2 regions of the Obesumbacterium proteus genome follow, and region 1 is predicted to be linked to the other one. Evidence: predicted binding sites of a transcription regulator. Region 1 holds the regulator's gene; the other holds the start of a gene.

Region 1 (16,621 bases):
GACAAGGGTAGAATCAGGAGAAAAGAAGAAAAAAAACACAGTTCTCTTCGCGCCGTTTATCTAATACGTTTTTCAAGTACAATCATACTATAGTTGGTGGCTTGTGACAGCCTGCATGCGGGCTTTCGCCTGGCGGAAAATGGAAACACAGTTGAATTAATACAATGAACCTAGAACAAATTACTGAGTTAACCGCGCAGGACATGGCGGATGTAAACGCAACAATTCTTCAGCAACTAAACTCTGAAGTTAGTCTAATCAACCAGTTAGGCTACTACATTATTAGCGGTGGAGGTAAACGGATTCGCCCGATGATCGCCGTATTGTCGGCTAGAGCATTAAATTACGAAGGGAATAAACACATCACCGTTGCGGCGTTAATTGAATTTATTCATACCGCGACCCTGCTGCACGACGACGTGGTCGATGAATCCGACATGAGACGTGGCAAAGCTACGGCAAATGCGGCTTTCGGCAATGCTGCCAGTGTTTTGGTTGGTGATTTTATCTATACCCGCTCGTTCCAGATGATGACAAGCCTACAGTCTTTACGCGTTTTGGAGCTGATGTCCGAAGCAACTAACGTTATTGCTGAAGGTGAAGTTTTACAGTTGATGAACGTTAACGATCCGAACATTACTGAAGAAAACTACATGCGCGTTATCTACAGCAAAACGGCGCGTTTATTTGAAGCAGCGGCGCAATCTTCGGCGATCCTTGCTGGAGCCACGCACGAACAGGAAATCGCCTTGCAAGACTATGGGCGCTATCTTGGCACCGCATTCCAGTTGATCGACGATCTGTTGGATTACGATGCAGACGGGAAAACACTGGGTAAGAATACTGGTGATGACCTAAACGAAGGTAAACCAACATTGCCTCTGCTACATGCAATGAAGCATGGCTCACCTGAGCGTTCTGCGATGATTCGTAAAGCCATCGAAGAAGGCAATGGACGCCATTTGCTTGAGCCTGTGCTGGAAACAATGCATGAGGTGGGTTCACTCACGTACACCCGCCAACGAGCAGAAGAAGAAGCTGATAAAGCGATATTAGCGCTACAAGTATTGCCAGAATCAAGCCACAAAGATGCACTGATTGGACTCGCTAATATGGCAGTAGATAGAAAATTCTAATTTTCTATTTTTAGAAACAGAGAAAGAGCCGAAAGGCTCTTTTTTTTTATGAAAAATCGTTATTAAACATAAAAATAGAATAAACATAACGAGTTTCTTATTATTGAAATAATTGGAAATTAATTGAAATTTATAGAGTGTTTTTAGATAGTAGCAAGACACGCAAACCTTATTTCTCTCCCCCTGTTTATGTGTCATTGCAAAGGAATGAATTATGGCAGAGAGTCAATGCCTAGAAGATTGGCATCATGCAGATATTATTGCTGCATTGCATAAAAGAAATATTACGCTCAGTGGGTTATCAAGAGCCTCAGGGCTCTCAAGTACAACGTTATCGAACGCCTTGACTCGCCCTTGGCCAAAAGGCGAATTAATTATTGCTCACGCCCTAGGCATACACCCTTCTGAAATATGGCCAAGTCGCTATTTTGATATCAGTACGCATCAACTTATTGATAGACAGCGACTCATGCGCCAACGCAAGCCAAAAAAAATAAAACCGCCAGCAATAAAGGCCGGCGGTTAAATTCAGATTGAACAGGCAAACGGGTGTGTTAGCCACCCGTATTCCATCAACAATTATTTGTTAACGAAGGTTTCGCCCAGTTCGATATCTTTATGCAGAACATCTAACATGCCTTCCAGCGCTTTTTGTTCAAAGGCGCTTAAAGTACCAATAGATTTGCGTTCAACAATGCCTTCTTTACCCAGCAGCAATGGCTGCGCGAAGAAGCGAGCATATTTGCCATCACCTTCAACGTAAGCACATTCCACAACGTTGCTTTCGCCTTGCATAGCACGAACCAGAGACAAACCGAAACGTGCAGCAGCTTGACCCATAGACAGCGTTGCTGACCCGCCACCGGCTTTAGCTTCAACAACCTCGGTACCCGCGTTTTGAATACGTTTGGTCAGATCGGCAACTTCCTGCTCAGTGAAGCTCACACCTGGGATCTGAGACAACAGAGGCAAAATAGTCACGCCAGAGTGGCCACCAATAACAGGCACTTCAACTTCTGCTGGGTTTTTACCTTTCAGTTCACCAACGAAAGTATTTGAACGGATAACGTCCAGCGTAGAAATACCGAACAGTTTATCTTTGTTATAAACGCCAGCTTTCTTCAGCACTTCTGCTGCGATAGCGACCGTGGTGTTCACAGGGTTAGTGATGATACCTACACAAGCTTTAGGACACGTGCTAGCAACCTGCTCAATCAGATTACGTACAATACCGGCGTTCACATTAAACAGGTCGGAGCGATCCATGCCTGGTTTACGAGCAACACCAGCAGAAATCAGTACGATATCCGCGCCTTCCAAAGCTGGGCGAGCATCTTCACCGCTGAAGCCTTTGATTTTAACGGCTGTAGGGATGTGGCTGAGATCGACGGCGACACCTGGGGTGACTGGCGCAATGTCATAAAGGGAGAGTTCTGAACCTGAAGGAAGCTGAGTTTTGAGAAGAAGGGCTAAAGCCTGACCAATACCGCCGGCTGCGCCGAGAACTGCAACTTTCATTCTATACTCCTTGATTTATCTTTAATTTAAGAGTGCCGTGAATGCATTACCGCGCACCTTAGTCCATCATGTCTTAAAAAACAATCTGTTAACACAAAGATTGGGATATGACGCACTAATTCCATGTCCTACTGCAAGGTTTATAATGAAAAATAGCTTATGCATGAAAGATATAGGGCCACAGAGTAGGAATTCGTTGCGCACTTATCACAGCTCATTACCCGGCCATTACATTACACCCTTCTTTTACATCACAACAACATCATTTTAATAACAATCCATTTACGAATGCCGATGACATAGCCAAAGTTCCCGCCAACATATTCATTTTATGGGCAAGGTGGTAAAATCATCCCCTTGCCGGTTTGAACTCTATCGTGACCGACTTAACGTTTTCCGCACTTAAATTGCATAAAAATTCATTATTACGCATAATAATGTTCTCTATTTCTATTCCTACGGTGAAGAATGCGAACTCCAACAAAGCAAGAAGACTTGATCAAGGCATTCAAGGCGCTGCTCAAAGAAGAGAAATTCAGTTCTCAGGGTGAGATCGTGCAGGCTCTGCAAGATGAAGGCTTTGAGAATATCAACCAATCCAAAGTATCTCGTATGCTGACCAAATTTGGTGCCGTCCGCACACGAAATGCCAAAATGGAGATGGTATACTGCCTGCCAGCAGAGCTTGGCGTTCCTACCACGAGCAGCCCATTGAAGAATCTGGTTCTCGACGTGGATTACAACGAATCCGTTGTGGTGATCCATACCAGTCCGGGCGCTGCACAATTAATTGCACGCCTATTGGACTCATTAGGTAAGTCAGAAGGGATTCTGGGAACTATCGCAGGTGATGACACAATTTTCACCACGCCTGCAAAAGGGTTCTCCGTTGAGCAGCTGCACGACGCTATTTTGTCGCTATTTGATCAAGAGCTGTAATCCTGTTCTCAGGCCTGGTATCTATCAGGCCTATGATTTTCTTCCTGCTCCCCCTTAAACCTGCCGTACTCTTTTCCGCTTAATTACACAACTCATACAGCATGATTCGCTACTTCAAATAGCATTAATGGTCAATCAGCCCTATATCTATATTCCTACCGGTCACAAACGCTACAGACCGCACATTTTGCAACATGATGTTACTTTGTTGATTTAATTAAACTTTAGTCTTGAAAGTGTGTTTTTTGCACTGTTTTTATTCCATTTAGATCTATTCATCAAAGCAATATCAAACAAATAAACCTAACAAACCATTAGCTCGCTATTAATTTTTCAGGTTACTAGGTGTACACTTGTTTTCGTGATTTGAATCACACTTCAAAACTAAATAAAACAATATCTGAGGGATACATCATGAAAATCAAAACTACTATTGCAACTCTTGCCGTTCTTTCATCTCTTTCTTTCGGCGCATTTGCTGCTCAATTAGTTGATAACGCACAGGCATCAAAAATGCAGCCTGTTGGCACCATCAGCGTAAGCGGTGTAAGTGCAGCCCCTTCTGATATCAGAGCAGCACTGTCAGCTAAAGCCGACGCACAAGGCGCAACAGCATACCGCGTCGTAGAAGCCCGTAATGAAGGCTCTTTCCACGCAACTGCTGAAATCTACAAATAAAATACGGATTCACCTGCTTAACGGAGCACAAACTCCGTCAATGAATCGCTAAAGTTAAACCGCAGTGACCAAAAGAATATCGTCATTGAATCTAAGATCGAAGTACTGCGGCAGAATGAAAAATAGGAAAATAATCATGAAAATCAAAACTACCGTTGCTGCTTTAAGTCTTCTCTCTATGGTTTCTTTTGGTGCTTTTGCTGCGCAGTCCATCAGCGCACAGCAGGCGTCCTCTATGCAATCCATCGGCACCATAACCATCAGTGGTATTGATGGTTCGCCTTCAGATATCAAAGCACAGCTGTCTGATAAAGCTGATGCCAAAGGCGCTACCGCATTCCATATCGTTGAAGCTCATTTGGATGGCAACTACCACGCCACCGCTGAGATTTACCGCTAATTGCTAAGATGTTTCATCATAAGGCTGGCGCTTCCTGTGTCTAACCCGATTCAGCCAGCTAACACTATCGTCTAACCCGACGAACCCCATTGCCTCCGCTTGCGGAGGCTTTTTTTTATCAAAATGTTAGGCATAAAAAAGCCGTGGACTAAGCCACGGCTGATTCATTAGAGCGGCAACTTACTGTTGCTCAGCAATCTCTTGCTTATGCTCAAGCGCTTTCAACAGCTTGCTGTGGATCCCTTCAAAGCCACCATTGCTCATCACCAAAATATAATCGCCCGGCTGAGCCGTTTTAGCGATCATATCCACCAGCACATCAACGTCTGCGCTCCAGTGAGCCGGTTGAACACAGGCCTCTGCCACTTCAGTGACCAGCCACGGAATGTGATGTGGCTGGAATAAGAACACCTCATCCGCACGGCCAAGCGCCGGGGCTAGGTCATTCTTAGATACGCCCATTTTCATGGTATTAGAGCGCGGCTCTAACACAGCAAGAATGCGAGCGGTTCCACCAACTTTACTGCGTAAAGCCGCCAGCGTTGCCAAGATAGCCGTCGGATGGTGAGCAAAGTCATCATAAACCTTCACGCCGAAGGCTTCGCCACGAAGCTCTAAGCGTCGGCGGGCGTTGATAAAGCTACCCAAGGCACGGCAAGCATCGGCAGGCAACACGCCAACATGACGGGCAGCGGCAATCGCCATCAGACCATTATGCATATTGTGCTCACCCACTAAGCCCCAGTTAACCTCTCCCACGACTTCGCCATCCAGTAGAACCTCGTAATGGCTGGCATCTGGATTGAGCTTACGCGCGTTCCACGTTCCCTCTTCGCCACTCAGTTCTTGTTCGCTCCAGCAGCCCATCCCCATAACCTGTTTCAGATTGGCATCGTTACCCGGCAAAATAATTCGGCCTTTGCCCGGAACCAAACGCACCAGATGATGGAACTGTTTCTGGATCGCTTTCAGATCGTCGAAAATGTCCGCATGATCAAACTCAAGATTATTGAGGATCAAAGTGCGCGGGCAGTAGTGCACGAACTTGGATCGTTTATCAAAGAAGGCACAGTCGTACTCATCGGCTTCGATCACAAAGAATGGGCTATTGCCCATACGGGCGGAAACGTCAAAGTTTCCAGGAACGCCACCAATCACAAAGCCCGGCTCATAGCCGCACTCTTCCAAGATCCAAGTGACCATCCCTGCCGTTGTCGTTTTGCCGTGAGTACCGGCAACCGCAATAACCCAACGGTGGCGCAGAACTTCATCATGCAGCCACTGTGGACCAGAAACGTATGGGATCCCTTGCTCCAGAATAACTTCCACGCAAGGGTTACCACGCGTCATTGCGTTACCAATGATCACCAAATCAGGTACAGGATCCAAATGGGAAGGATCATAGCCTTCCATCAATGTGATCCCTTCTTTTTCAAGCAGCGTGCTCATCGGCGGATAAACATTGGCATCAGAACCCGTCACTTCATGTCCTAACGTCCGAGCCAGCAAAGCAAGGCCGCCCATAAATGTGCCGCAGATTCCAAGAATATGAATGCGCATATCGTTTCCAGTTGATTACATCGAGTCAGTTCACATTCTAACGCTGTGAACGGCTTAGGCGAAATGGAATTACCTAGGAATCACTTTATACATTGGCTAGAATAGCTGCGAAAACGTTGGCGGTTTGTAAATAAATCGCTACTCCTTCGCAGAATCAGGGAATGTGTCATGAAAACTTTAGGCGAGTTTATCGTCGAAAAGCAGCAAGATTTTCCACACGCTACTGGCGAACTAACCGCTCTCCTCTCCGCAATTAAACTGGGTGCCAAAATTATCCACCGCGATATAAACAAAGCGGGTTTAGTGGATATTCTCGGTGCAAGTGGTGCGGAAAACGTGCAGGGTGAGGTTCAGATGAAACTGGATCTCTATGCCAATGAAAAACTCAAAGCCGCCTTAAAAGCGCGTGGAGAGGTGGCGGGTATCGCATCGGAAGAAGAAGACGATATTGTTATCTTTGAGGGCGACCGCGCCAACAACGGTAAATATGTCGTTTTAATGGATCCGTTAGACGGTTCTTCCAACATCGACGTTAACGTGTCGGTCGGTACGATTTTCTCTATCTATCGCCGCATTACGCCAATTGGGCAGCCGGTTACCGAAGAAGATTTCCTGCAACCGGGAAATTGTCAGGTTGCCGCTGGTTATGTGGTTTACGGCTCTTCAACGATGCTGGTATACACCACTGGCAACGGGGTTCATGCCTTTACCTATGACCCATCGCTGGGCGTATTCTGCCTGTCACATGAACGCGTGCGTTTCCCTGAAAAAGGCAATATGTACTCCATCAACGAAGGGAACTACATCAAATTCCCTCTCGGCGTGAAGAAATACATTAAGTATTGCCAAGAGCAAGACGAAGCGACTCATCGCCCTTATACCTCACGCTATATTGGTTCTTTGGTTGCCGATTTCCATCGTAACCTGCTTAAGGGTGGTATCTACATCTACCCAAGCACCGCAAGCCATCCATCTGGCAAGCTGCGTTTGCTGTATGAATGTAACCCTATGGCATTCTTAGCAGAGCAAGCGGGCGGTAAAGCGACCGACGGTTTCCGTCGTATTCTGGATATCGCACCGGAAAAACTGCATCAACGAGCACCTTTCTTCGTTGGCACCAGTTCTATGGTAGAAGACGCTGAACGCTTCATGAGCGATTTCCCAGACGCCTAATCCTGCCTCCCGGTAAATTTCAAGCGTGAGGCGACAAACCGAACGCTTGAAAGATGTCGGGCAGACTGTTCATTTGTGGAGTGACCGCTATAATAGCCGTCACTCCATTTCTGGTTTGATTAAAGGAAACCGACATGAGCTTGATTAACGTCCCTGCTGGCAAAGATATGCCAGAAGACATCTACGTAGTTATCGAAATTCCAGCTAACGCTGATCCAATCAAATATGAAGTAGACAAAGAAACAGGCTGCCTGTTCGTAGACCGTTTCATGTCTACCGCAATGTTCTACCCATGCAACTACGGCTACATCAACCACACCCTGTCTCTGGACGGTGATCCGGTTGACGTTCTGGTCCCAACTCCGTACCCACTGCAGCCAGGTTCAGTCATTCGTTGCCGCCCAGTTGGCGTGCTGAAAATGACTGACGAAGCCGGTGAAGATGCGAAACTGGTTGCTGTTCCACACAGCAAAATGACCAAAGAATACGATCACGTCAAAGATGTGAACGATCTGCCTGAACTGCTGCGCGCCCAAATCTCCCACTTCTTTGAACATTACAAAGATCTGGAAAAAGGCAAGTGGGTTAAAGTTGAAGGTTGGGATAACGCTGAAGCCGCTAAAGCTGAAATCGTTGCCTCTTTCGAGCGCGCTAAAAACAAATAATTGTTTTCACGTGCACGAAAAAAAACACCGCCATTGGCGGTGTTTTTTTATGTTTTACTGTCAGATAAGCAGCGTGTTATTCGCCACATTCCTGATCGCGTTTCAACCAGTCGCCGCATTTGATACGTGGCAAACTGTCTACCGAGTACAGATAGATATATATCCACGCACTGCCAAATGGCGTTTGAATCAGCTCTCTACGATAATCCTTGCTGTTGCTCTTCAGCTCATCCAGCTCGGCTAAAATGGAAGAGTTAATGCGATAGACTTCGCAAAACACCTTTCCCTCGCCCGGAACTACTGCCGGGAAATGGCCGAGATCGTACATCTCGTACCCTTCAAGCTCACATTCACCCAGCAACATGGCGTTAGTCATCCAATGACTATTGCCCTGCTTACGACGTAGACTTCCATATACAATAATTCGCATCACTCAAACTCAAACTGATAGAGCAAATCGAGTGCCTGATCGAGTCCAGACACCGCTTCCAGATATAATTTTGGCATTAGGCGATAGCGTAACGTTAGCGTCGCCAACGAATCAAATATCCCAACACCATATTTTACCTGTAATCCTGGTAGTACATAACCACTCACAACAACCTGTGAGCTGTCTCCAACGCCCTGAGCGTCCAGAGATAAATTACTCACGCCAAAGGTTTCGCCGATTTTACCCACCAGCTTACCACTTTGCGCCACACCCATGCCGATCAGCATTGATGTCATGGCATTACTGTCCGTTCCCGAACTTTCTAATCCTTGCCCACGCAGCAAATAAGACAGCGCCATCTGCTGTGACATGGCAGGATCTGAGAATACTTCTAGTTTCGGCTGATCAGCAAGTCCTGTTACACGTACCCCGGCAGTTACGTCATCTTCCGTGGCGTCAGGGTTACGAATTGCCTCAATATTCAGCAATGGCTGCTCTGGTGGCCCAGAGAAGATCAGTTCACCTTTGCGGATCAACAAATCTTGTCCATACGCGGCAAAACGACCTTCAGGAATATTCACCTGACCATTTAAGCCAAGACCATGTTCGTCTTGAACCATCTTCAGATCGCCCTGCAATTTCGCTTTCAGACCGAATGCATCCAAGCGAACGTTAGGGCCAATGTGAATATTCAAATTACTGTTAATCGGAATCGACGCCGACGCAGGCGTTATCGGCTGACGCTGGTTATTCAGCATCACCTCATCCGACGATACCGACACCGCGCTTTCAGGCAGTTCCTGCACCGTAATTCGCGCCCAAGGAATACCCACCGAGCCGTTTAAAGCAAACATCTTCGGCGTCGCTTCAAACACAATATCCGGTGACACATCCAAACGCACCATCGGCGGAACAGTTACGCGAACGCGATCTCCTTTCACTGCAATCTGCGCTCGCCATGCATCAATCACACGCCAATCCGCATTACCCGTCAGATTAAGTTGCCCACGCGAGGTTTTGATCACCCCTTGCAGCGCCGAACTCATCCCCGCAAAGTTAACCGCTAGATTGCCGTCAGTGATATCAAATGGCATAAACTGCCCATCGATATCTACTTTATCTAGCGCCATACGTCCGAAGATCTGCGGCTGCTGAGCGTTACCACCTAAGCGTAACGCCGCATTCAACATCCCCTGCGCTTTTTCTCCAGACATCAGCGCAGGATTCAACATCGCCAGCGAGATGCTCTTGATGTTCACGTTACCCGACAGATTTCTGCGTCCTTGAGGATCGGCAATCTGAACGTTTCCATCGAGCTGGCCATTGCCAGCAATTCGTATCAGCCAATCAAGCTGAGCACGACCATGATTCAGCGCTGCGTTCAGGTTTAACGTGTCAAAGGCAATAGGTAGCTGATTCCCCTGAACGGCCTGCTGCACCTTAACGCCTTTGCCAATAAGCGAAACTTTCGCCTCCGGCAGCGCCTGACCTTCCTTCCAGCTCACGTCCGCTCGCCCGGTAAATACCCCGTTCAATGCGGTATCTGGCCCCAAGAACGGCTTAATCATGGCTAAATCGAAGCGGTTTAATACCACGCTGGCGTTGCCGCTCGCGCCTGCTTCAATCGTTTTCGGAACACAAACCTCAGCGTTCGGGTTTAACCAGCAATGTGGGCCAACGCTAATCTTCTGCTGCTGATTAAGATAATCGAGCGCGATAGGTCGGGTTAAGCGCCACTCGCCAACCGGAGTATCAAAGCGCGTATCGTTTAAAGTCCCCTGCCAGCGCTCAGTGGCGCGATCAAAACTGCCTTTCAGCGCTAACTGACCAGAAAGCGGATCGCCATTGATTTTCAGCTGCAGCTGATGCTGTTTCTCACTGCCTTTGGCATCCAGCGTTAATAGGCTTATCAGGAAATCATCCTGTTTCAGTTGCTCAACGCGCGCGTTCAGATTGCCTTCAATCTGCTCGCCAGAACGAACATCGCCGTCCAGCTTCACTCGATTGATGGTTAGCGTCTGCCACTGCAAACCAGACGCCGTGAGATCGGCCAATACCTGCGGCGCTTTTAGATTGCCACGCAGTTTCAACGTGCCTTTCGCCGTGCCCGCTAAACCCGGCAGATTACCATCAAGGCGAGGCGCATCAATAACGGCATCCAGCGCCCACTTATCAGAGAGCTCGCCGGTGATATCAATCTTGTTGCGGCCTAGGCCAATATGCATCTGTGGAATTTTCCACTGACCCGCCTGATTGCCCGTCAGATTCCCACGCACATCAACCTGATTTTGCTTCACGTTACCATCGAGCTGAAGCACCGGAACACGTAGCTGCCAGTTTCCACCGTATAAACTGCCCTGCGTTTCAATATTGCCGTTCAGCTTAGCCGGCCATTCAGGCCACTGTTTCGCCGTATTGATACCATCAAGCGTGAGCTTACTCTTCCAACTGATGGCTTTGCTCCAATCAACCAAGGCTGAAAGATCGGTATTCCCCTGCAAAGCAGCGACACGCAAACGAGTTAAATTAAATTGTTGGTCGGTCCCTTTACCATCAAGGGTAATTTTGGCTGCTGGAATTTCATTGCCGCTAACATCGGTTCGCAATGACAGCGCATAGGCCTTACCACTACCGTTCAAGCGCAGGCGAATATTTTTCGCTTGATACTCTGGCGTCCCCACCAAAGGCCACTGCACGCCTGGGCTTTCCAGCGTCAAAGCCAGTGGTAAGCCCGCCGTGGCTAATTGGGTTTCTGCCGCTAACGTCGCTTTTACCGGGCCGGATAAATTAGCATCCAGCGTTAATACATCGCGCAGATCGCCTTTGATACCGAGCTTCAATTTTTCGCCTTTAACCGGATCAACGTTCAAATCTGCATTCAGGCGGAAATCCATCGGCCACTGATCGCTCAGCGTCGCCTGACCATGCATGGATACGTTACCCTGCGGCGAACGAACCTCCAGCGTATGCAAACGCAGCGCGCTATCTTTAGTCACTGCCCTCACCAGCAACGAATTCACCACAATATCGCTGTCGCCGGTGATACGTAATTGCTCACCAGAAATCCGCTTAACGGTCAGATCCAGTGGCAAACGCAGTTCTGGCAAATCAGGCAGCAATGGTTTAGCAAACAGCTCAGCCAGTACTTCACCTAATGGCTTCTCAATCGCTGCTTTTTCCGCCTCAGCCTGTGCATCTTTCTGCGCTTCGGCCTTTGCCTGCTCAGGCTTGGCAACCTGCTTCACCACGTGCTCCGCGGCATCGGAAGCTGCCTGCTTGGCGCTATCGGCTGCGGCATCCATCGCTGCCTGAGTCACCGGCTTATCTTTAACAGCAACCGCAACCACCTGATCCTGAACCGGCGTTGCAGGCGTTTTCGGCAATGCCACCAGCAGAGACTTAATGTTGGTTGGCAACAGCGTTAAGCCGCGATCTCGCCATTCAGCACCGGTTCGAAACTCTTCCAAAGAAATAGCGGTGTCATCGACCGTGACGTGAACGTTATTGATACGCAGCAAACGGATCGCCACGGGATAAGGCGCTTTCAGCTCGGTCAGCGGTTCACTGGTGGTTTCTGGCGTAGGCTCAGAAGGTGCCAACTCTTGCGTGTTAATAGCAACGTCAATCTGATTGGCCGTTAGAGCATTCAGGCACAGTTCGCTTTTTTTCAAGCAGCCGATATCAACTGCCAGATGAAACTCACCAGCTTTCACTTTCACACCGGGCATTTGGTAAGAAACGCCGGTTAACGTTAGATTACGCCACCCGCCGGTTACGCCCGCGATATCGAGGCCCGGCACCCAACGCGCCGCGCTGTTGATAACAAAATGAAGCCCCGGCGTACTGATTACGGTGCCAATTAGACCAACCACCAGCAATACGAGCACCAGCAAAAAGATCAGGCTGAATTTGATTACACGTCTCATAGTTCAGGCCCCAATCCGATGTAAAACTGCAAATCATGGTTATCTTTATCACCAACCGGTACCGCAAAATCGAGCTTGATTGGCCCAACCGGTGATTCCCAGCGCACGCCAACACCCGCGCCGGTATAAAAATTACTGCGTTTGATATCGTTCACCGCTTCACCAGAGTCCACAAAGGTGGCACCCCACCACTTTCCAGTGACGTTATATTGATATTCCAATGAACCCGTAGCGAGTTTGGAAGCACCGGTTAACTTGCCGGAGCTATCTTCCGGTGAAATTGATTTGTATTTATATCCACGAATACTGCGGTCACCACCGGCGAAGAAACGCAGGTTTGGCGGCACTTTCTCGAAGTTATTGGTTTCAATCCATCCCACGTTTCCGCGTACCACAAAGCGATGTTTTTCGGCTAACGTGCGGATCCACACTTGCTGAGCCTGCACTACGGCGAAGTCAACGTCAGAGCCCCACGTGGTATCGGATACATCAAATGAATAGCGCTGGCTATCACCCCATACCGGCATGAGCCCACCGCGAGAGCGGGTGCGGTTCAGCATAATCCCCGGATACAACAGCATGGTGTCGTTCGACACTTCACCCTGCGTAAAGTGGTTAAGGCTCCAACGCAGGTTAACCGAACGCTGCCAGCCACTCGACAGATCCCAATATCTCGCCACGTTCAGCGTGGTGGTATCTTCTTCGGTATCATTGAGATCGGTACGCTTAAAACCGCCCTGCAATAGGTAATATTGCTCAATCGGGTTCTTTAGCAGCGGAATTTTGTAGCTGAAATCTGCGGTTTGTTCTGGTGCAGAAAGGTTAAGCGAGGTTTCGAAACTGTGCCCATACGAGTTAACCCAAGGACGTTTCCACGTCGCCTGTACGCGCGGCCCCACGTCGGTAGCATAGCCACCGCCAAGCTCAACGGTATTACGCACTTTAGGAGAAACCACCGCGTCTAGCGGCAGCTCTTTATCGGCGGTTGCCTGTTTAAAATCAGGCGATACCACTACCGAGTTGAACCAGTTGGTAGCGGATAGACGACGGCTGAATTCAGCCAACTGCTCAGAAGTGTAATATTCACCCTGTTTGAAAGGCACCAAGTGCTGCAAATACTCTTCTCGGATCTGCGAACCTTCAAAAGTCACATCGCCAAAGCGGTAGCGTTTGCCGCTATCGAAATCGATATCCCAAAATGCTTTGCGCTCATCCTCGATAACACCAAGCTGATGCACCGGCATCGTGGCGTCGAAGTAGCCTCTGCGCACCGCAATAGACGTTAGGGAGTTCTTGAAACTATCGTAAGTGCCATGGTTAAGCACAGTGCCAATTTTAGGCTCACCGGTTTTTAGCAGTTCTTTATAGGCAGAATCATCTTTAGCCTGCCCTAAAATTTTCACGTCAACGCCCGCAATCAATACGGGTTCACCGGCCTTCACCTTCGCAATCAGCAAGGGTCTTTCAGGCGGTTTTTTATCTTGATAATCAAATTCAATGGTTGGCTGATAATAGCCGAGCGCTTTCAGCCCCCGCCGAATAGACTCATCAACTCGGGCGCGAAAACGGCCATCGTTGCTGACTTCATCATTTTCGATGGTGGAAAGACTGGCTCGTACGTTCTGTTCGAGCGACCCGCTTAAACCTTCAACTTTTAAGCGAACTTGCGCTGCATTGGCCAATGGGGATGCCAAAAAGAGGCATATAAAGCCAAAGAGACGAAATCGTGGCACGCGAACTCCTGAAGTTTACCCTACCCGTAAAACATTCCGTCTGTCAGGGGGAACTGCTATCCGACGGAATTCAAAAATGTGCATGTGCACCAGTTTGCAATGCCATTAGTAACATGGTTGCAATAATTAGGCATATTGTGCGCAAAGTAAGTATGAGATACAACTAATGACCGAATTGATCTAAATAAAGTAATCACTAAAGTTATGTATATAGTAGCTGAGTGATACATAAATCTAAGACAGGAGCCTCCTGTGGCTAACGCAAATCATAATATTCAACCACTTACGGCAGAGCACGCGCTTCCTGGCCGCAATACCCCTATGCCTATTGCTAAAACACACGCGGTGAACGGAAATTCTATGACCGAGGTTCCAGAAGGAATGGAAACCGCCATTTTCGCTATGGGATGCTTCTGGGGCGTAGAACGTTTGTTCTGGCAGCAGCCGGGGATTTACAGTACGGCGGCTGGATATAGCGGCGGATTCACACCCAATCCAACCTATCGCGAAGTATGTTCTGGCCAAACGGGTCACGCGGAAGCCGTGCGCATCGTGTTTGATCCAAAAATCATCAGCTATGCAAAATTGCTTGAGCTGTTTTGGGAAAATCACGATCCCGCTCAGGGCGATCGTCAGGGAAATGACATTGGCAGCCAATACCGTTCTGCTATCTACGTGCTTACACCGCAACAGCAGGCTGAAGCGCTGACCAGCGAAACTCGCTTTCAGAAAGCGATGAAAGAAGTCAACGACTCGCGCGAAATCACCACCGAAATTAGCGCGGCCAAACCGTTCTACTATGCAGAAGATGAGCACCAACAATATCTGTATAAAAACCCGCATGGCTACTGCGGCCTGGGCGGCATTGGGGTATGCCTGCCGCCACAGCTTTAATATTGTCGAGAACCCGCTTCACGATTAAAATTGGCTAATAGCAATGGCTTATGAAGAAGTGAGCACCTTTTAATCTCTAGCTGGTTTCTCATGGCTGCTGCTATACTAGACGCGGGTCACAGAAATGTGGCCTCGTTAATAGTAGTTAGTACGCGGCATAGTGCGCAAAAACTAGCCGTTTTTTGTTAAACTCCCATTAATCACTGCCCTTCACTATTCCCCGGAGCACTCCGGTCGAAGCGGATAAATTATGTTAAACAGTATTTTACTGATCCTGATATTGATCGCGATAAGCGCCTTTTTTTCCATCTCGGAAATTTCACTGGCTGCCTCTCGCAAAATGAAATTGAAAACAATGGCTGATGAAGGCGATATCAACGCTTCTCGTGTCATTGCACTCCAAGAACAGCCTGGTTACTTCTTTACCGTGGTACAAATTGGGCTAAATGCCGTCGCTATCCTCGGTGGTATCGTCGGTGACGCCGCATTTTCTCCAACCTTCCGGATTCTGTTTGACCGCTTTATGGCACCAGAAATCTCCGAGCAGGTCAGCTTTATTTGCTCATTCGTGTTGGTTACCAGCTGCTTTATTTTGTTTGCCGACCTCACACCGAAACGCATCGGTATGATCGCCCCTGAAACGGTCGCCGTTCGGATCGTCAACCCGATGCGCTTCTGCCTGTTGGTATTCAGACCTTTGGTATGGTTCTTCAACGGCCTTGCCAACATGATCTTCCGCTTATTTAAGCTGCCAATGGTACGTAAAGACGATATTACGTCTGATGATATCTATGCCGTCGTTGAAGCCGGTGCACTCGCGGGCGTACTGCGTAAGCAAGAGCACGAGATCATCGAGAACGTATTTGAGTTGGAATCTCGCACGGTTCCTTCTTCTATGACGCCGCGTGAAAGCATCATCTACTTCGATTTGAGCGAAAGCGAAGAAAGCATCAAAGAAAAAGTCTCTACTCATCCGCACTCTAAGTTTTTAGTTTGTGATGGGGCAATCGATCACGTGGTGGGCTACGTTGACTCCAAAGATTTGCTGAACCGCGTATTGGGCAATCAAAGCCTCGTGCTCAGCAGCGGCGTGCAAATTCGCAACGTGTTAATCATTCCTGATACGCTGACGTTATCTGAAGGGTTGGAGAGTTTTAAAACCGCCGGTGAAGACTTCGCTATTATTCTGAACGAATATGCGTTGGTGATGGGTATCATCACGCTTAACGACGTAATGACCACGCTGATGGGCGATCTGGTTGGTCAAGGCCAAGAAGAGCAGATCATCGCTCGCGATGAAAACTCGTGGCTGGTTGAAGGCGTTACGCCAATTGATGATGTGATGCGCGTGCTGGATATCGAAGAGTTTCCGCAGAACAGCAACTATGAAACCATCGGCGGCTTCATGATGTATATGCTGCGCAAAATTCCAAAACGCACCGACTACGTCAAATACGCGGGTTATAAGTTTGAAGTTGTTGATATCGACAGCTACAAAATTGATCAGCTGCTAGTAACTCGCTTGGCTGAACGTCCAGCGCCGATCATTCCCGATGCGGCTGGCGATTT
Region 2 (16,621 bases), 790 kb from region 1:
TCACGACTTCGCCATTAACATCTTTGGCGATGGAGTCAGCTGCAGCCTGAATGGACTCACGCAACGGCGCAAACCAACGGCCATCGTATACAACATAGGACATTTCCTGACCAAGCTGTTCACGCCATTTAAAGCAATCACGATCCAGCACTAACTGCTCTACCCCGCGCAGAGCTGCCATCATAATGGTGCCCCCTGGGGTTTCGTAGCAGCCACGGGATTTGATCCCTACCAGACGGTTTTCCACGATATCAATACGGCCCACACCGTGTTTTGCACCCAACACATTCAGCGCTTCTAAGCAGGCAAACGGGCTCATTTTTTTGCCGTTAACCGCAACCACTTCGCCGTTTTCAACACCAACGGTCACTAATTCAGACTCATTTGGTGCATCTTCAGGGGAATTCGTCCAGACCCAGCAATCTTGGTTAGAGGCATTCCATGGGCTTTCAAGCACGCCACCCTCGGTGGAAATATGCCAAGCGTTCGCATCACGGCTGTAAATTTTTTCCAGCGATGCAGTGGTTGGAATATCGCGTACTTTCAGGTAGTCCAGCAGCGCTTCACGCGAACGTAAATCCCACTCACGCCAAGGGGCAACCACTTTCAGCTGTGGAGCCAGCGCGGTATAGGTGGTTTCGAAACGAACCTGATCGTTACCTTTACCCGTTGCGCCGTGGCACAGCGCATCCGCGCCGAGTTTCAGGGCAAGTTCAACCTGCGCTTTGGCAATCAGCGGGCGCGCCATTGAGGTTCCCAGCAAATAGGTTCCTTCGTACAGCGCACCGGTTTTCAGCACAGGGTAAACATAATCTTTGATGAATTCTTCACGCAGATCGGCGATATAACAGGCAGAAGCACCAGAGCGCAGCGCTTTTTCTTCCACGCCAACCAAGTCTTCACGCTCTTGGCCGATATCTGCCACGAATGCGATAACTTCACAGTCGCCGTAGTTTTCTTTCAGCCAAGGAATGATTGCTGACGTATCCAAGCCGCCAGAGTAAGCCAGAACGATTTTGCTGATGCCTTGCGTTGCCATAGTCTTTTCCTTTATCTCAATAACTTAAAATTATTTAGTTAGATTAGGTCGTCATTACCCTACATTGACGGGTAATTAATTCGCGAGAATTCTGGTGCCTACCGGCACGCCATTAAACAATGCCGGAAGTTTCTCGGCATGGCGCCAGCTTGCAATATCAACCGGCCTTCCCAAAGACCGAGCGGCATCAAGCGCAGCGTTTACTTTTACAATCATTCCATCGGTAATAATGCCTTGAACGATCAGTTGCTCTGCTTTGGCAGCCGTCATTTCTTCTATACGCTGCCCTTTGCCATCCAGAATACCGCTAACGTCTGACAGCAAAATCAAATCCGCGCCTAAGGTTGCCGCCAATGCGGTGGCAGCCTGATCGGCATTCACATTCATCAATTCGCCTTCCGCGGTGATCCCAACCGAGCTGATAATCGGCAGATAGCCTGTTGCCAACAGCGTCGTGACCAGCGCCGGTGAGCCCGCTTTCGCTTTGCCCACATGGCCGAGTTCTTCTGACAACTGGCTCACTTCAACCATATCGCCATCGCCCAATGACAAACCTACCGCTGCAATTTTGTGTTTCTTGGCACAGGCCAGCAGCGTTTTGTTTGCCGTACCGGCGAGCGCACCGGTAATAATGCCGATCTGATCGGCTGGCGTGACGCGCAGCCCGTTCTTCTTCACTACCGGTAAATTGAGCTGCTTCATCAGATCATCCACCAAACAGCCACCGCCATGAACAATCACCAGTGGTCGCTGATGGCTTTGGCGGTAAGCAACTAAAGCCTGAAACAAACGTTGCATCGCCTCTTCACTATCGAGCAGTACGCCACCTAACTTGATGATTAATGGATTATTCATAGCAGTCTCTTTTTAAAGTTAACGTTTGGTCGTTACAGCAATGATTGGGTTTCATTAAATCCAAAGCGAATATTCATGCATTGCACCGCTTGAGCCGCCGCGCCTTTCAGTAAGTTATCTTCGGCAGACACAATAATCAGGTGCTCACCCTGAAGTGCAAAACCGATATCGCAGAACGGCGTTCCCGCAACGTTTTTGATCGCCGGAACGCCTTTGTCATAGATGCGAACCAACGGTTTTCCGGCATAAGCCTGCTGATAAGCAGCATCGATCTGCTCAGCCTTTACACCCGCGGTTAATTTGCAGGTTATCGTGGCCAAAATTCCGCGAGGGAAATTGCCTAAGTGCGGGGTGAAAATCACCGGCGTTCCTAAATGGGTCGCTATTTCAGGCTGATGGCGATGAGTAAAAATGCCATAAGGCTGCAAACTGACTTCGCAAAAGCTGGTCGTCATACTGGCTTTACGCCCTGCACCACTCACACCGCTCACGGCGTTGATGACCGGCCACTGGTTTAAATCGAGCAGACCCGCATCAATCAGCGGCTTTAATGCCAGCTGTGACGCCGTGGGATAGCAGCCGGGAACGGCCACCAGTTGAGCCTGTTTAATATCTTCAGCACGCCACTCCGCCAATCCATAAACTGCTTTGTCGAGCCAGTCGGCATGCTGGTGAGTAAATCCATAATAATCTTGGTAAAAACTAGCTTGATTGACCCGATAAGCACCGGAAAGATCAAACACCACACAGCCCATCTGTAAAAACTGCGGGGCGAGGTCATGGCTAACTTCATGCGCCGTAGCAAGAAAAACCACATCAACATCTTTTGCCATTGCCGCCACATCGCTCATCGGCAACAACGGTAAATCAACAATGCCTTTCAGCTGAGGATGCAAATCAGAAAGCAACTTTCCTGCATCTGCACTTTGCGCTGAAACCGTTAAACCGGTTATGTTCATATGAGGATGGCGATGCAGATAAGCGGCGAGTTCCGCGCCGGTATAACCGCTGGCTCCTACAATTAACCCGTTTAACGTAGACATGTATCGATTCCACCTTCTTAGTTTTTATGAAAGATTGTTGATCGGAAAAATTACATTTGGCGCTGCTCATCATAACTTTTACGGTTTCATTCGGCGAGCGCTTATTGTATTTTTATTCATAAATAATGCATGAATATTGATACTATCCTAACGAAAGGCTGTCAACAGTGAATATGAAATTACCGCCATTTATTGAGCCGTACCGTGCCCTGATCGCCACTCCATCCATTAGTGCAACGGACAGCGCGCTCGATCAAAGCAATGAAACATTAATCAACTTACTCGCAGGCTGGTTTAGCGATCTTGGTTTTCGGGTTGAAGTGCAGTCCGTGCCACATACGCGTAACAAATTTAATCTCCTCGCCAGCTATGGTGAGGGAAGTGGCGGGCTGATGCTGGCGGGTCATACGGATACCGTGCCGTTTGATGATGGACGCTGGACGCGCGATCCCTTCACGCTTACCGAGCACGACAATAAGCTTTACGGACTCGGCACCGCAGACATGAAAGGCTTCTTCGCTTTTATTCTGGATGCGCTACGCGATGTGGATTTGAGCCAGCTCAGCAAGCCGCTTTATATTTTGGCTACCGCCGATGAAGAAACCACCATGGCTGGCGCACGTTATTTCGCCGCGACGACTCATCTGCGCCCCGACTGCGCCATCATCGGTGAGCCAACGTCACTCAAACCCGTGCGTGCACACAAAGGACACTTATCAGAAGCAATCCGCATCACGGGACAATCCGGCCACTCCAGCGATCCCTCTCGCGGCGTAAACGCGATCGAACTGATGCATGATTCCATCGGCCATCTGCTGACGCTGCGGAACACGCTAAAAGATCGCTTCCACCACGATGCTTTTACCATTCCATACCCAACCATGAACCTTGGGCATATTCACGGCGGCGACGCACCGAACCGAATCTGCGCCTGCTGCGAATTGCATATGGATATCCGTCCGTTACCGGGCATGACGCTTAACGATATCGACGAGTTACTCAATCAAGCTCTAGCACCGGTGAGTGAAAAATGGCCAGGCCGTTTAACCATTGAACACCTGCATGTGCCGATCCCAGGATATGAATGCCCGGTTCATGCCCCGCTGGTGCAGGTCATTGAGGGATTATTAGGCGAGCGTGCGGAAGTGGTGAACTATTGCACCGAAGCGCCATTTATTCAGGAAGTTTGTCCTACACTGGTCTTAGGGCCCGGCTCAATCGATCAGGCCCACCAGCCCGATGAGTACTTAGCAACGTCGTTCATCCAGCCTACGCGTGATTTGATCGGCCAAGTGGTTAGACATTTTTGTAGATAATCGATGAATTACCGATCCGCGCTTTAATGAATTATTCGCAGTGAAAACGGCGGTGATATCACCCTATCGCCGCCGTTTGCAACGTAACTGTTATTAGAAACGTTAATTCCCGTCACCGTGTAATTAAATTTCAGTTAAATCACCAAATTCATGTCGTTTAGCAATAAATTGTGACAATTGACGTAGACAATGGAACGTGGCTTTATAAAAGAGGCGGTCTACGCCTTTCGGGTGAAAGAAATTTACATATTGGAGGGGTCAGGGGTCTTATGAACGAACAATATTCGGCAATGCGAAGTAACGTCAGTATGCTAGGGAAGCTGCTCGGCGACACCATCAAAGAAGCGCTGGGCGAGAATATCCTAGACCGCGTCGAGACTATCCGTAAATTATCAAAATCCTCACGTGCGGGTAACGATGCAAGCCGTCAGGAACTGTTAACGACGCTACAGAACTTGTCGAATGATGAGCTATTGCCGGTTGCCCGTGCTTTTAGCCAATTCCTGAGTCTGACAAATACCGCCGAGCAATATCACAGCATTTCCCCTCATGGCGAAGCGGCAAGCAACCCTGAAGTGATGGCTCAACTTTTCACCCGTTTGAAAAACAACAATCTCAGCGATGAGCAGATCAAAAAAGCCGTAGACGATCTCTCCATTGAGCTAGTCCTCACCGCTCATCCTACTGAAATCACCCGTCGTACCCTGATTCATAAACTGGTTGAGGTTAACAACTGCCTTAGCCAGCTCGATCACAGCGATTTGGCCGACTACGAACGCAATCAAATCATGCGTCGCCTGCGCCAGCTGGTTGCTCAATCATGGCATACCGATGAAATTCGCAAGAACCGCCCATCCCCAATTGATGAAGCTAAATGGGGATATGCCGTAGTGGAAAATAGCCTGTGGGAAGGGGTTCCGGCATTCTTACGCGAGTTTAATGAACAGCTAGAAAACTCATTGGGTTACCAACTACCGGTTGAAGCTGTGCCCGTGCGTTTCACCGCATGGATGGGCGGCGACCGCGACGGCAACCCGAACGTGACGGCAGACATCACGCGCCACGCTTTACTGTTAAGCCGCTGGAAAGCTACCGACCTGTTCCTGCGTGATATCGCCGTGCTGGTTTCTGAACTGTCGATGACAGAATGCACGCCAGAACTGCGCGCTCTAGCCGGTGGTGACGACGTTCAAGAGCCCTACCGTGAGCTGATGAAAAAGCTGCGCACGCAGCTAACTGAAACTCAGGTTTATCTGGCAGCGAAAATCAAAGGCGAACGCGCGACGCGCCCAGACAATCTGCTGGTGAAAAACGAGCAGCTTTGGGAGCCGTTGTACGCCTGCTACCAATCGCTCAAAGCCTGCGGCATGAGCATTATCGCCAATGGCCAACTGCTGGACACGCTGCGCCGCGTTCACTGCTTCGGCGTACCGCTCGTACGCATGGATGTTCGTCAAGAAAGCACGCGTCACTCTGAAGCCTTAGCTGAGCTCACCCGTTATTTGGGCCTCGGCGATTATGAAAGCTGGTCAGAAGCTGACAAGCAGGCCTTCTTGGTGCGTGAACTCAACTCCAAACGCCCACTGGTTCCACGCCAATGGGAGCCAAGCGCTGAAACTAAAGAAGTCTTTGATACCTGCCGCGTGATCGCGGAGGCACCTCAGGGTTCTATCGCCGCCTATGTAATTTCGATGGCGCGCACTCCTTCCGACGTGCTCGCTGTTCATCTGCTATTGAAAGAAGCGGGTTGCCCTTACGCATTGCCTGTTGCTCCGCTGTTTGAAACCCTTGATGACTTGAACAATGCCGAAGATGTGATGACTCAGCTATTGAGCATCGATTGGTATCGCGGCTTTATTCAGGGCAAGCAGATGGTGATGATCGGCTACTCTGACTCAGCAAAAGATGCGGGCGTGATGGCCGCATCATGGGCGCAATATCGTGCTCAAGAAGCCTTGGTTAACGTGTGTGAAAAAGCGGGCGTGGCATTAACCCTGTTCCACGGACGCGGCGGTTCGATCGGTCGCGGTGGTGCACCGGCTCATGCGGCTCTGCTTTCACAACCGCCGGGCAGCTTGAAAGGCGGTCTGCGTGTCACCGAGCAAGGCGAGATGATCCGCTTCAAACTTGGTTTACCACAGGTCACTATCAGCAGTCTATCGCTGTACACCAACGCGATTTTGGAAGCTAACCTGCTACCACCACCGGCACCAAAGCAGGAATGGCGCGATTTGATGGATGAGTTGTCAGACGTTTCCTGCGATATGTATCGTGGCTATGTTCGGGAAAATAAGGACTTCGTGCCTTACTTCCGTTCTGCGACGCCTGAGCTTGAGCTTGGCAAACTGCCTTTGGGTTCTCGCCCTGCCAAACGTAAACCAAACGGCGGCGTAGAAAGTCTGCGCGCCATTCCATGGATCTTCGCTTGGACGCAAAACCGCTTAATGCTGCCAGCGTGGTTGGGCGCAGGTGCTGCGCTACAGGCCGCCGTTGATGAAGGAAAACAGTCAACGCTGGAAACCATGTGTCGCGACTGGCCTTTCTTCTCAACCCGCATTGGGATGCTAGAAATGGTGTTTGCGAAGTCAGATTTATGGCTGGCTGAATACTACGATCAGCGCTTGGTTGACGAAAAACTGTGGCCGCTAGGCAAACAGCTACGCGATCAGCTATCGAAAGATATCAAAGTGGTGCTCACCATCGCCAATGACGATCACCTGATGGAAGATCTGCCGTGGATCGCCGAGTCTATCGCGCTACGCAACGTGTATACCGATCCATTAAACGTACTGCAGGCTGAATTGTTGCACCGTTCACGCTCGCTACCGGAGCCGGATGCCAACGTTGAACAAGCGCTGATGGTCACCATCGCAGGCGTTGCAGCCGGTATGCGCAATACAGGCTAATACTTTCCTTACAACAAACGCGCTATCTCTTTAGGTAGCGCGTTTTTCGTTTAGTCAATCACCTCGACGCTTTCATGCCCTCGCCATACCACTGTACGTAATACTTTCCTTCAATGAAAAACCACAATGCATCACGAACTCTTATTAAAAATTAGCATCTATTGTTACGAAAAAATAATATTGCTAGTATCGTCCGGCTTTATTGCAGCGCTTACTCGCTGTTCATTAATCCCGAGACACATGTTTATTGCGGTTTACTTAATCCGTTAATAAAAACTAAGGTTCCTTTAAGGTTAGATGACTAACATCCCCGCGGTGATATTCTCTGATAGGCTGAAATAATATGATTTCATCTCCAAACGCAGATAAGGCATTCAGCTGGAAAGCGTTATTCTGGCTTCTCCTGTTCTTTTGGTTTTTCTCTACAGTTCTTCAGGCTGTTATCCTCGTAACGGGATACAGCGGCTCCAACGGCATTCGTGATTCATTGCTATACAGTTCTCTTTGGCTAATTCCCGTATTTTTATTCCCAAATAAAACCCGCATTATTGCTGCGGTTATTGGCATTATTTTATGGGCCGCATCGCTGTGCTCTTTGGGTTATTACATCATCTACGGACAAGAGTTCTCCCAAAGCGTCCTGTTTGTGATGTTTGAATCGAATACCAGCGAAGCCGGAGAGTACTTCAGTCAATATTTCAGCCTTCACCTCGCTCTTCTATTGCTGGCTTATACCGTTGTCTGCGCGTTCCTTTGGACTCGCGTACGCCCAGTGTATATTCCATCATTCTGGCGTTATGTTATTCCAGCCGCGATCTTCTATGGTCTGATCGTTAATCCGCTGGCCTATAACATGGTGATACAGAAGCGTTCATTTGAAGATTCTCTACCGCGTTTAACTTCGCGTATGGAACCTGCGGCTCCATGGCAAATGATCACCGGCTATTTTGAATATCGCAGCCAGCTTGCAAGCCTGCAGGCGCTGATGAAAGAAAACAGCGCGTTGCCTCCGCTTGCAAATCTCACCGATACCAGCGGTAACGCACCGCGTACTCTGGTTCTGGTAATTGGCGAATCAACTCAGCGCGGCCACATGAGCCTGTACGGCTATCCGCGTGAGACCACGCCGCAGTTGGATGAAATTCATAAAACTGACAAGAACCTGACCGTGTTCAACGACGTGGTAACTTCCCGTCCTTACACCATCGAGATCTTGCAGCAGGCTCTGACGTTCGCTAACGAAAAGAATCCAGACCTGTATCTCACCCAGCCTTCATTGATGAATATGATGAAGCAGGCGGGTTACAAAACCTTCTGGATCACTAACCAGCAAACCATGACCAAGCGTAATACTATGCTGACCCTGTTCTCCCAGCAGACAGATAAGCAGTATTACCTGAACCAACAGCGTACACAGAGCGCTCGTCAGTATGATGAAGGTGTTCTGAAACCGTTTAAAGAAGTGATGGCCGATCCTGCACCGAAGAAATTTATCGTGGTACATCTGTTAGGTACGCACATTAACTACAAATTCCGCTACCCAGAAGGATTTGATAAGTTCAAAGGAACGGAAGGCACGCCTCCAGGTTTAAGCCAAGATCAGATTGACTCTTATAACGAGTATGACAACGCTAACCTGTACAACGATTTCGTGGTTTCTAGCCTGATCAAAGATTACTCGGCAACGAATCCGAACGGTTTCCTGCTGTATTTCTCTGACCACGGTGAAGAAGTGTATGACACGCCTCCGCACAATATTCAGGGACGTAACGAAGCGGCACCAACGCGCCACATGTACAGCATCCCGTTCATTCTGTGGACATCACCAAGCTGGCAGCAAGCGCACCCGCGTGACTTTACTTCCATGACCAATCGTAAATACAGCAGCTCTGAGCTGATTCATACGTGGTCTGACATGGCTGGTTTGAAATACGACCTGTTTAATCCAGAGAGAAGTTTGGTGAGTCCAAACTTTGTGGAAACAACACGTTGGATCGGCAACCCGTATGCGAAGAAAGGTCTGCACGATTACGACAAATTGCCGTATGGCGATCAGGTAGGTAATCAGTAGTAGGTCATCAGTAAACGTAAAAAGCCTCTTCTCGAAGAGGCTTTTTTATTTGTACGCCTATTTCACTGAATTTTAGGCAACAAAAAAGGTACCCTTAGGTGCCTTCTTCTTGAGCAAAAAGAATTACTTCTTAGTGCCTGGTACGCTGAAACGCTTGTTGAAGCGGTCAACACGACCACCGGTAGCAACATCACGCTGCTTGCCAGTATAGAACGGGTGGCAGTTACCACATACGTCCAGGTTCAGGTCGTGACCTGCGGTAGAATGAGTTTTAATCACGTTGCCGCAAGAGCAAGTTGCAGTGATTGCAACGTAGTTCGGGTGGATACCTTGTTTCATGGGATAACCTCAGTTAAGGCCGCGTCGCTATCCAGCCCTATTCCGCCAGACACCACGCGTGGTTGATAAATTTGGTTTGATAAAAAAGACTATCAAAGGCGGCGAATTATACAGAGATAAAACATCCACCGCAATCGAATTGCAAGTAGCTTTATTCATCTTCTATTACGACACGTAAAAGCAGCGATATCAATTAAACTGATTCACTCCCCCCGCGCTGCATGTAAACTACGCATACATTTAGAAGCAGGATAAAACATGTCGGTCGCTCACGTAGCCTTACCCGTTCCATTGCCACGCACCTTTGATTACCTTCTGCCCGCAGGTGTGAAACCTGCCGTGGGTGTACGGGTCAGTGTGCCTTTTGGACAGCGTAAAATGATCGGCATTATCACCGGGGTCAGCGAGCACAGCGAACTACCGCTCGAAAATTTGAAGTCGATTCACCATCTCATTGACGATGAATCGCTATTTTCCTCGCGGATGTGGCACATGCTGCGCTGGGCAGCAGACTATTATCACTACCCGATTGGCGAGGTTTTATTTCATGCGCTGCCGGTGATGCTACGTCAGGGAAAACCCGCCCAGCACGGACAACTTTGGCAGTGGGTGATCACGGAACAGGGTAAAGCGACCCTGCCTGAAACGCTCAAACGTGCACCTAAACAGCAACAGGCGCTCGCCATGTTGTTGCAGCGGCCTCTGTATCGCCATCAGGTCGTTGAATGCGATCTCACCGACGCCGCACTGCAAAGCATCAAGGCAAAAAAGCTGGCCGAGTTACGCGCAGAGTCGCCAGAGCTTCAAGACTGGCGCAAAAGCTATGCGGTAAACGGTGAGCGTTTAAAACTCAACACCGAACAAGCCACCGCCGTGGGCGCGATTCGTAGCGAAGACAACCAGTTCAGCGCATGGCTGCTAGCAGGCGTCACCGGCTCCGGTAAAACCGAGGTCTATTTAAGCGTCATCGAAAATATTCTGGCACAGGGTCGCCAAGCGCTGGTTTTAGTGCCTGAGATAGGGCTCACCCCGCAAACCATAGCCCGCTTCAGAGAGCGTTTCAACGCACCGGTAGATGTGCTTCATTCTGGTTTAAACGACAGCGAACGCCTCGCCGCTTGGCTGCGTGCGCGCAACGGTGAAAGCGCCATCGTAATCGGAACACGCTCAGCGCTGTTTACGCCCTTTGCTCGCTTAGGCGTTATCATCATTGATGAAGAACACGATGGTTCTTATAAGCAGCAGGAAGGCTGGCGCTACCACGCGCGTGATTTAGCCGTATTCCGCGCACATCAGGAAGATATTCCTATCGTGCTTGGCTCGGCTACCCCCGCATTAGAGACATTGCATAACGTTGAGTTAGGCAAATACCGTCGTTTGCGGCTCACGCAGCGAGCGGGAAACGCAAAACCAGCCACCCAACACTTGCTCGATTTAAAAGGTCTGCCGCTAAAAGCGGGTCTTGCACAGCCGTTGCTGCAACGCATGAAACAGCACGTTGATGCAGGCAATCAGGTGATTTTATTTTTAAACCGCCGAGGCTTTGCTCCAGCGCTACTGTGCCATGAATGTGGCTGGATTGCGGAATGCCAGCGGTGCGATCATTACTACACGCTGCATCAGCAGCAACATCATTTACGCTGCCATCATTGCGACAGCCAAAAGCCAATCCCACGCCAGTGCCCACAGTGTGGCACCACCAATTTAGTGCCTGTTGGGTTGGGAACGGAACAATTAGAAACCGAGCTCGCAGCGCTTTTCCCTGATACGCCGATCACCCGCATCGACCGCGATACCACCAGCCGCAAGGGCGCGTTAGAACAACAATTGGCTGAAGTACACCGCGGCGGCGCTCGTATCTTGATCGGCACCCAAATGCTGGCGAAAGGTCATCACTTTCCTAACGTCACGCTGGTTGCCTTGCTTGACGTAGACGGCGCGCTGTTTTCCGCTGATTTTCACTCCGCAGAACGCTTTGCTCAGCTCTATACGCAGGTATCAGGGCGCGCAGGCCGTGCGGGGAAACAGGGCGAAGTCATATTACAGACCCATCACCCAGAACATCCTTTACTGCTGACGCTGCTGAATCAAGGTTATGACGCGTTTGCCGAACAGACCTTAAAAGAGCGCAAAAGCGTATTTCTTCCCCCGTATACCAGCCACATCATGGTACGCGCCGACGATCACGATAACCAAAATGCACCTCAGTTTTTGCAGCAATTAAGAAATCTATTAGAAGCCAGCCCGCTGCGTGATGAGTCATTCTGGATTCTAGGGCCGGTGCCCGCACTGCAACCCAAACGCGGAGGGCGATTCCGCTGGCAGTTGCTGCTTCAACATCCGTCTCGTGCTCGTTTACAGAAAATTGTTAAAGGCACACTGCCACTGATTGGCACGTTGCCAACGGTGAAAAAAGTAAAATGGACAGTGGACGTTGACCCTACCGATAACTGATCTGCCTTGATGAGAAAGACCATCAGACAGAGAGATAAAAATGATGATTTGCGATCCCGATCTAAAAAATCTATCTAGGTCACATTTCTCATGCAAATTAGGTAACAACAGCAGGGTGCATTCTGTTTAAAATGTGATCCATATGGTAATTCATGAACTGGTATGAGCATTCCAAACAATAAATTTGGGATGACGCAAGGAAGCTGGTTTTCATTCAGTAAAACAGGACGAGCAACACTCGCCGCGTCGGCGTTTCGCCAGACGCAAGGAGAACAGCGTTGGAAGAGAAGCAAAGCATGTCTGCTGCCACCATGAAAGATGTGGCTGAACACGCCGGTGTCTCAACGGCCACCGTTTCACGAGCATTGATGAACCCCGAGAAAGTCTCTGCATCTACCCGCCAAAAAGTTGAACAGGCCGTATTAGCCGTTGGTTATTCTCCGCATGCGCTGGCCCGCAGCTCCAAGCGAAATGAATCGCGCACGATCCTGGTGATTGTGCCTGATATCTGCGATCCCTTTTTTGCCGAAGTGATCCAAGGTATAGAACGCACCGCCGCTGAACATGGGTATTTAGTTTTGCTAGGCGACTGTGCTCAGCAACAGCAGCAAGAAAAAACCTTCGTTAACCTTATTATCACTAAACAAATCGATGGCATGTTGCTGCTCGGCTCGAACGTTCCTTTTGATGCTAGCAAAGAAGAACAGAAAAATTTGCCACCGATGGTGATGGCCAACGAGTTCGCTCCCGAACTTGAACTTCCAACTGTCCATATCGACAACCTCACCGCCGCGTTTGAGGCCGTGCTCTATCTGCATGAGCTTGGTCATCATCGTATTGCCTGTATTGCTGGCCCAGAAAGTATGCCTCTGAGTAAATATCGCCTACGTGGCTATATTCAGGCGTTGCGCCGCTGCGGTATCGCTGAAGAGAAAAGTTTTGTTGAGCGCGGCGACTTTACCTATGAGGCTGGCGCTCAGGCTATGTATGCTCTTATGTCGCTGCCACAGCCACCAACGGCGATTTTCTGCCATAGTGATGTGATGGCGATTGGCGCGCTTTCTCAAGCCAAACGTATGGGATTACGCGTACCCGATGACGTTTCTCTGGTCGGTTTTGACGATATCAAGCAGGCGCAGTACTGCGATCCTCCGCTGACAACCGTTTCTCAACCGCGCTATGAAATTGGTCGCGAAGCGATGTTATTGTTGTTAGAGCAGCTACATAGCCACTCTGTGGTGAGCGGATCCAGACTGTTAGACAGCGAATTTATCGTCAGAGGAAGTACATCTGCGCCGAAACGCTAGTTAAATTGGGATGAGTTCAGTAACATGGCGCTCTTAATTCAAAATCACGATGTAGCGAAAAGACAGTGGCACAAAGAGACTATGTGAGCCGGGGCCGCTCATCAGGAGCGAAGCGCAAAACCAATACCCGGAAAAAGAAAAAATCATCTCCGGGTATATCTAAAACCATGGTGGTTGTCGCCTTGGGGGTTTTAGTGACTTTCGCTGCCGGCCTTTATTTCCTGACTCACCATAAGCCAGACAGTGATGAACTGTTACCGACGCAAGCAAAACATGCGGGTAATGGTCTTCCTCCAAAACCGGAAGAGCGCTGGCGTTACATCAAAGAACTTGAGAATCGTCAGGTTGGCGTTGCTACGCCTACAGATCCCACCAGTAACGCGGCCACTGCACCTACGCAGCAGCCACAGCTGACCGCAGAACAGCGCCAGCTTCTCGACCAAATGCAGTCTGATATGCGTCAGCAGCCAACTCAGCTGTCTGAAGTGCCGTATAACGATCAAACGCAGATTGCACGTCGTGCGCCGCAAAATAGCCGGATGCCGGATCAAACCTATACCCAGCAACAGCCGGTCACTAATTCGCAGCCACGCAATCCGTTCTCTCAGCAAAATACGGCGCCTGCTCAGCCTCGCCAAACTACCACTGAACCGGCACGTCCTGCGCGCACAGCACCGCCAGTGCAAGCGACTCAGCCACCGGTTCAGCAGCCGCATAAAGAAAAACCAGCGCCGGTAACGAGCGTGGCGGAACAGCCAGCACCAGCAAAAGAAGCCAAAACAGAAAAAGCGCTAGAGAAAGAAAGCACGCAAAAATGGATGGTGCAATGTGGTTCATTCCGTAGCACCGATCAGGCTGAATCAGTCAGAGCTCAGCTTGCCTTTGGCGGCGTTGAAAGCCGTATTACCGCTGGCGGTGGCTGGAATCGCGTTCTGTTAGGCCCATACACCAGCCGCGCTTCAGCAGACAAAATGCTGCAACGATTGAAGGGTGATGGAATGTCTGGCTGTATTGCCCTCTCCGTCGGGGGTTGAAAAGCAAAATATCCCCCCCATCTATCTGACAATGCCCCCACACAAAAGTGTGGGGTTCTTATTTCGTCAGCTACGGGGGTCTGCTCGTGACAACAATAGTAAGCGTACGCCGCAACGGTAAAGTGGTGATCGGTGGTGATGGTCAGGCGACCATGGGCAATACCGTGATGAAAGGTAATGTTCGTAAAGTGCGTCGTCTCTATAACGACCGCGTTATTGCCGGATTTGCTGGCGGCACCGCAGATGCCTTCACCCTGTTCGAACTCTTTGAACGTAAACTGGAACTGCATCAGGGACATTTGGTTAAAGCCGCCGTTGAGCTTGCCAAAGACTGGCGCACCGACCGCATGCTGCGCAAGCTTGAAGCGCTGCTGGCCGTCGCGGATGAAAACGCCTCCCTCATCATCACCGGTAACGGTGACGTTATTCAGCCTGAAAATGATTTAATCGCGATAGGTTCCGGCGGCCCGTATGCTCAGGCAGCCTCTCGCGCATTGCTAGAAAACACAGAACTGAGTGCCCGCGAAATCGTTGATAAAGCGCTGGGTATAGCTGGTGATATCTGCATCTACACCAATCAGTTCCACACCATTGAAGAATTAGACTCCAAAGCGTAAGGACTCCAAACATGTCTGAGATGACCCCACGCGAAATTGTCAGCGAACTCGACAGCTACATCATTGGCCAACACTCAGCAAAACGCGCCGTGGCAATTGCTCTGCGTAACCGCTGGCGTCGTATGCAGCTTAACGATGAGCTGCGTCATGAAGTGACACCAAAAAATATTCTGATGATTGGTCCAACCGGCGTCGGTAAAACCGAAATCGCCCGTCGTCTGGCTAAATTAGCCAACGCGCCGTTCATCAAGGTTGAAGCCACCAAGTTCACCGAAGTGGGCTATGTGGGCAAAGAAGTTGACTCTATCATCCGTGATTTGACTGACTCTGCCATGAAAATGGTACGCATGCAGTCCATTGAAAAGAATCGCTATCGCGCCGAAGAAATGGCCGAAGAGCGCATTCTGGACGTCTTGATCCCACCAGCAAAAAATAACTGGGGTCAGGCAGAGCAAAGCGCCGAGCCATCCGCTGCGCGCCAGAGCTTCCGCAAGAAACTGCGTGAAGGTCAGCTCGATGATAAAGAAATCGAATTAGAATTAGCCGCTTCACCGGTTGGCGTTGAAATCATGGCACCTCCTGGCATGGAAGAAATGACCAACCAGCTGCAGTCCATGTTCCAAAATCTGGGCGGACAAAAGCAGAAAGCGCGCAAAATCAAAATCAAAGAAACGTTCAAGCTACTGATTGAAGAAGAAGCCGCAAAACTGGTTAATCCAGAAGAGCTGAAAGAGCAGGCGATTCACGCCGTTGAGCAAAACGGTATCGTATTTATCGATGAAATCGACAAAATCTGTAAGCGCGGTGAATCCTCAGGCCCAGACGTTTCCCGTGAAGGCGTTCAGCGTGACCTGTTGCCTCTGATCGAAGGCTGCACCGTTTCCACCAAGCATGGCATGGTGAAAACCGATCACATTCTGTTTATTGCTTCTGGCGCATTCCAGGTATCCAGCCCATCGGATCTGATCCCAGAACTTCAGGGCCGTCTGCCAATTCGCGTTGAGCTACAGGCGCTGACGACAGAAGACTTTGAACGCATCCTGACCGAACCAAGTGCGTCCCTGACAGAACAGTATCAGGCGTTAATGGCCACCGAAGGCCTGACCATTAACTTTACCGCTGACGGCGTGCGTCATATTGCGGAAGCGGCATGGCGAGTTAACGAAAGCGCAGAAAATATCGGTGCGCGTCGCTTACATACCATTCTGGAACGTCTGGTCGAAGAAATTTCCTTCGAAGCCAGCGACATGAGTGGCCAAACAGTGACGATTGATGCGGAATATGTGCGTAATCATCTTGATGAGCTCGTTGCAGATGAAGATCTGAGCCGGTTTATCCTATAATTCGTTTTAAGAACCGTCCCTATCGGTTGTCGTAAAAGGGAGGCTTTGGCCTCCCTTTTTTACGTCTATACCCTAAACTATTGGCGTTGCACGCCGCGGCTAACACCGAGGTAGCATCACGTATAACGGGTATACAATATCCAATTGATAAAATATGGTAGATTACCGACCTTAACTGGAACCCTCACCCGAATATTTCACGATGGGATCCCCTGAGCGACTGAAGCGAATAATGAGTTCATCAACAACAATTAGCAGGCCACGCGCCTGGTTGGAAAGTTTGCGCCTGCGTACCTT

The links. Region 1 encodes ArgR, which controls arginine synthesis, uptake and breakdown. Its sites were predicted from a motif close to ANTGAATAAAAATACANT; they were not measured.
Region 2: the regulator ArgR is predicted to act here: its motif matches at 3,041-3,058, upstream of argC (N-acetyl-gamma-glutamyl-phosphate reductase).

The regions. Positions count from the first base shown of each region.
Region 1 covers NZ_CP014608.1:4,898,988-4,915,608, forward strand. The annotation lists gene ispB (octaprenyl diphosphate synthase) at 165-1,136, shown strand; gene DSM2777_RS22945 (helix-turn-helix domain-containing protein) at 1,351-1,662, shown strand; gene mdh (malate dehydrogenase) at 1,716-2,654, opposite strand; gene argR (transcriptional regulator ArgR) at 3,123-3,593, shown strand; gene yhcN (peroxide/acid stress response protein YhcN) at 4,008-4,271, shown strand; gene yhcN (peroxide/acid stress response protein YhcN) at 4,408-4,671, shown strand; gene mpl (UDP-N-acetylmuramate:L-alanyl-gamma-D-glutamyl-meso-diaminopimelate ligase) at 4,852-6,231, opposite strand; gene fbp (class 1 fructose-bisphosphatase) at 6,400-7,404, shown strand; gene ppa (inorganic diphosphatase) at 7,539-8,069, shown strand; gene DSM2777_RS22985 (gamma-glutamylcyclotransferase family protein) at 8,146-8,499, opposite strand; gene tamB (autotransporter assembly complex protein TamB) at 8,499-12,425, opposite strand; gene tamA (autotransporter assembly complex protein TamA) at 12,422-14,158, opposite strand; gene msrA (peptide-methionine (S)-S-oxide reductase MsrA) at 14,432-15,052, shown strand; gene paeA (polyamine export protein PaeA) at 15,303-16,621, shown strand, end outside.
Region 2 covers NZ_CP014608.1:682,018-698,638, reverse strand. The annotation lists gene DSM2777_RS03435 (argininosuccinate synthase) at 1-1,039, opposite strand, end outside; gene argB (acetylglutamate kinase) at 1,115-1,894, opposite strand; gene argC (N-acetyl-gamma-glutamyl-phosphate reductase) at 1,927-2,937, opposite strand; gene argE (acetylornithine deacetylase) at 3,105-4,253, shown strand; gene ppc (phosphoenolpyruvate carboxylase) at 4,523-7,159, shown strand; gene DSM2777_RS03410 (phosphoethanolamine transferase CptA) at 7,503-9,230, shown strand; gene rpmE (50S ribosomal protein L31) at 9,354-9,569, opposite strand; gene priA (primosomal protein N') at 9,828-12,023, shown strand; gene cytR (DNA-binding transcriptional regulator CytR) at 12,320-13,330, shown strand; gene ftsN (cell division protein FtsN) at 13,396-14,364, shown strand; gene hslV (ATP-dependent protease subunit HslV) at 14,451-14,981, shown strand; gene hslU (HslU--HslV peptidase ATPase subunit) at 14,993-16,324, shown strand; gene DSM2777_RS03375 (1,4-dihydroxy-2-naphthoate polyprenyltransferase) at 16,557-16,621, shown strand, end outside.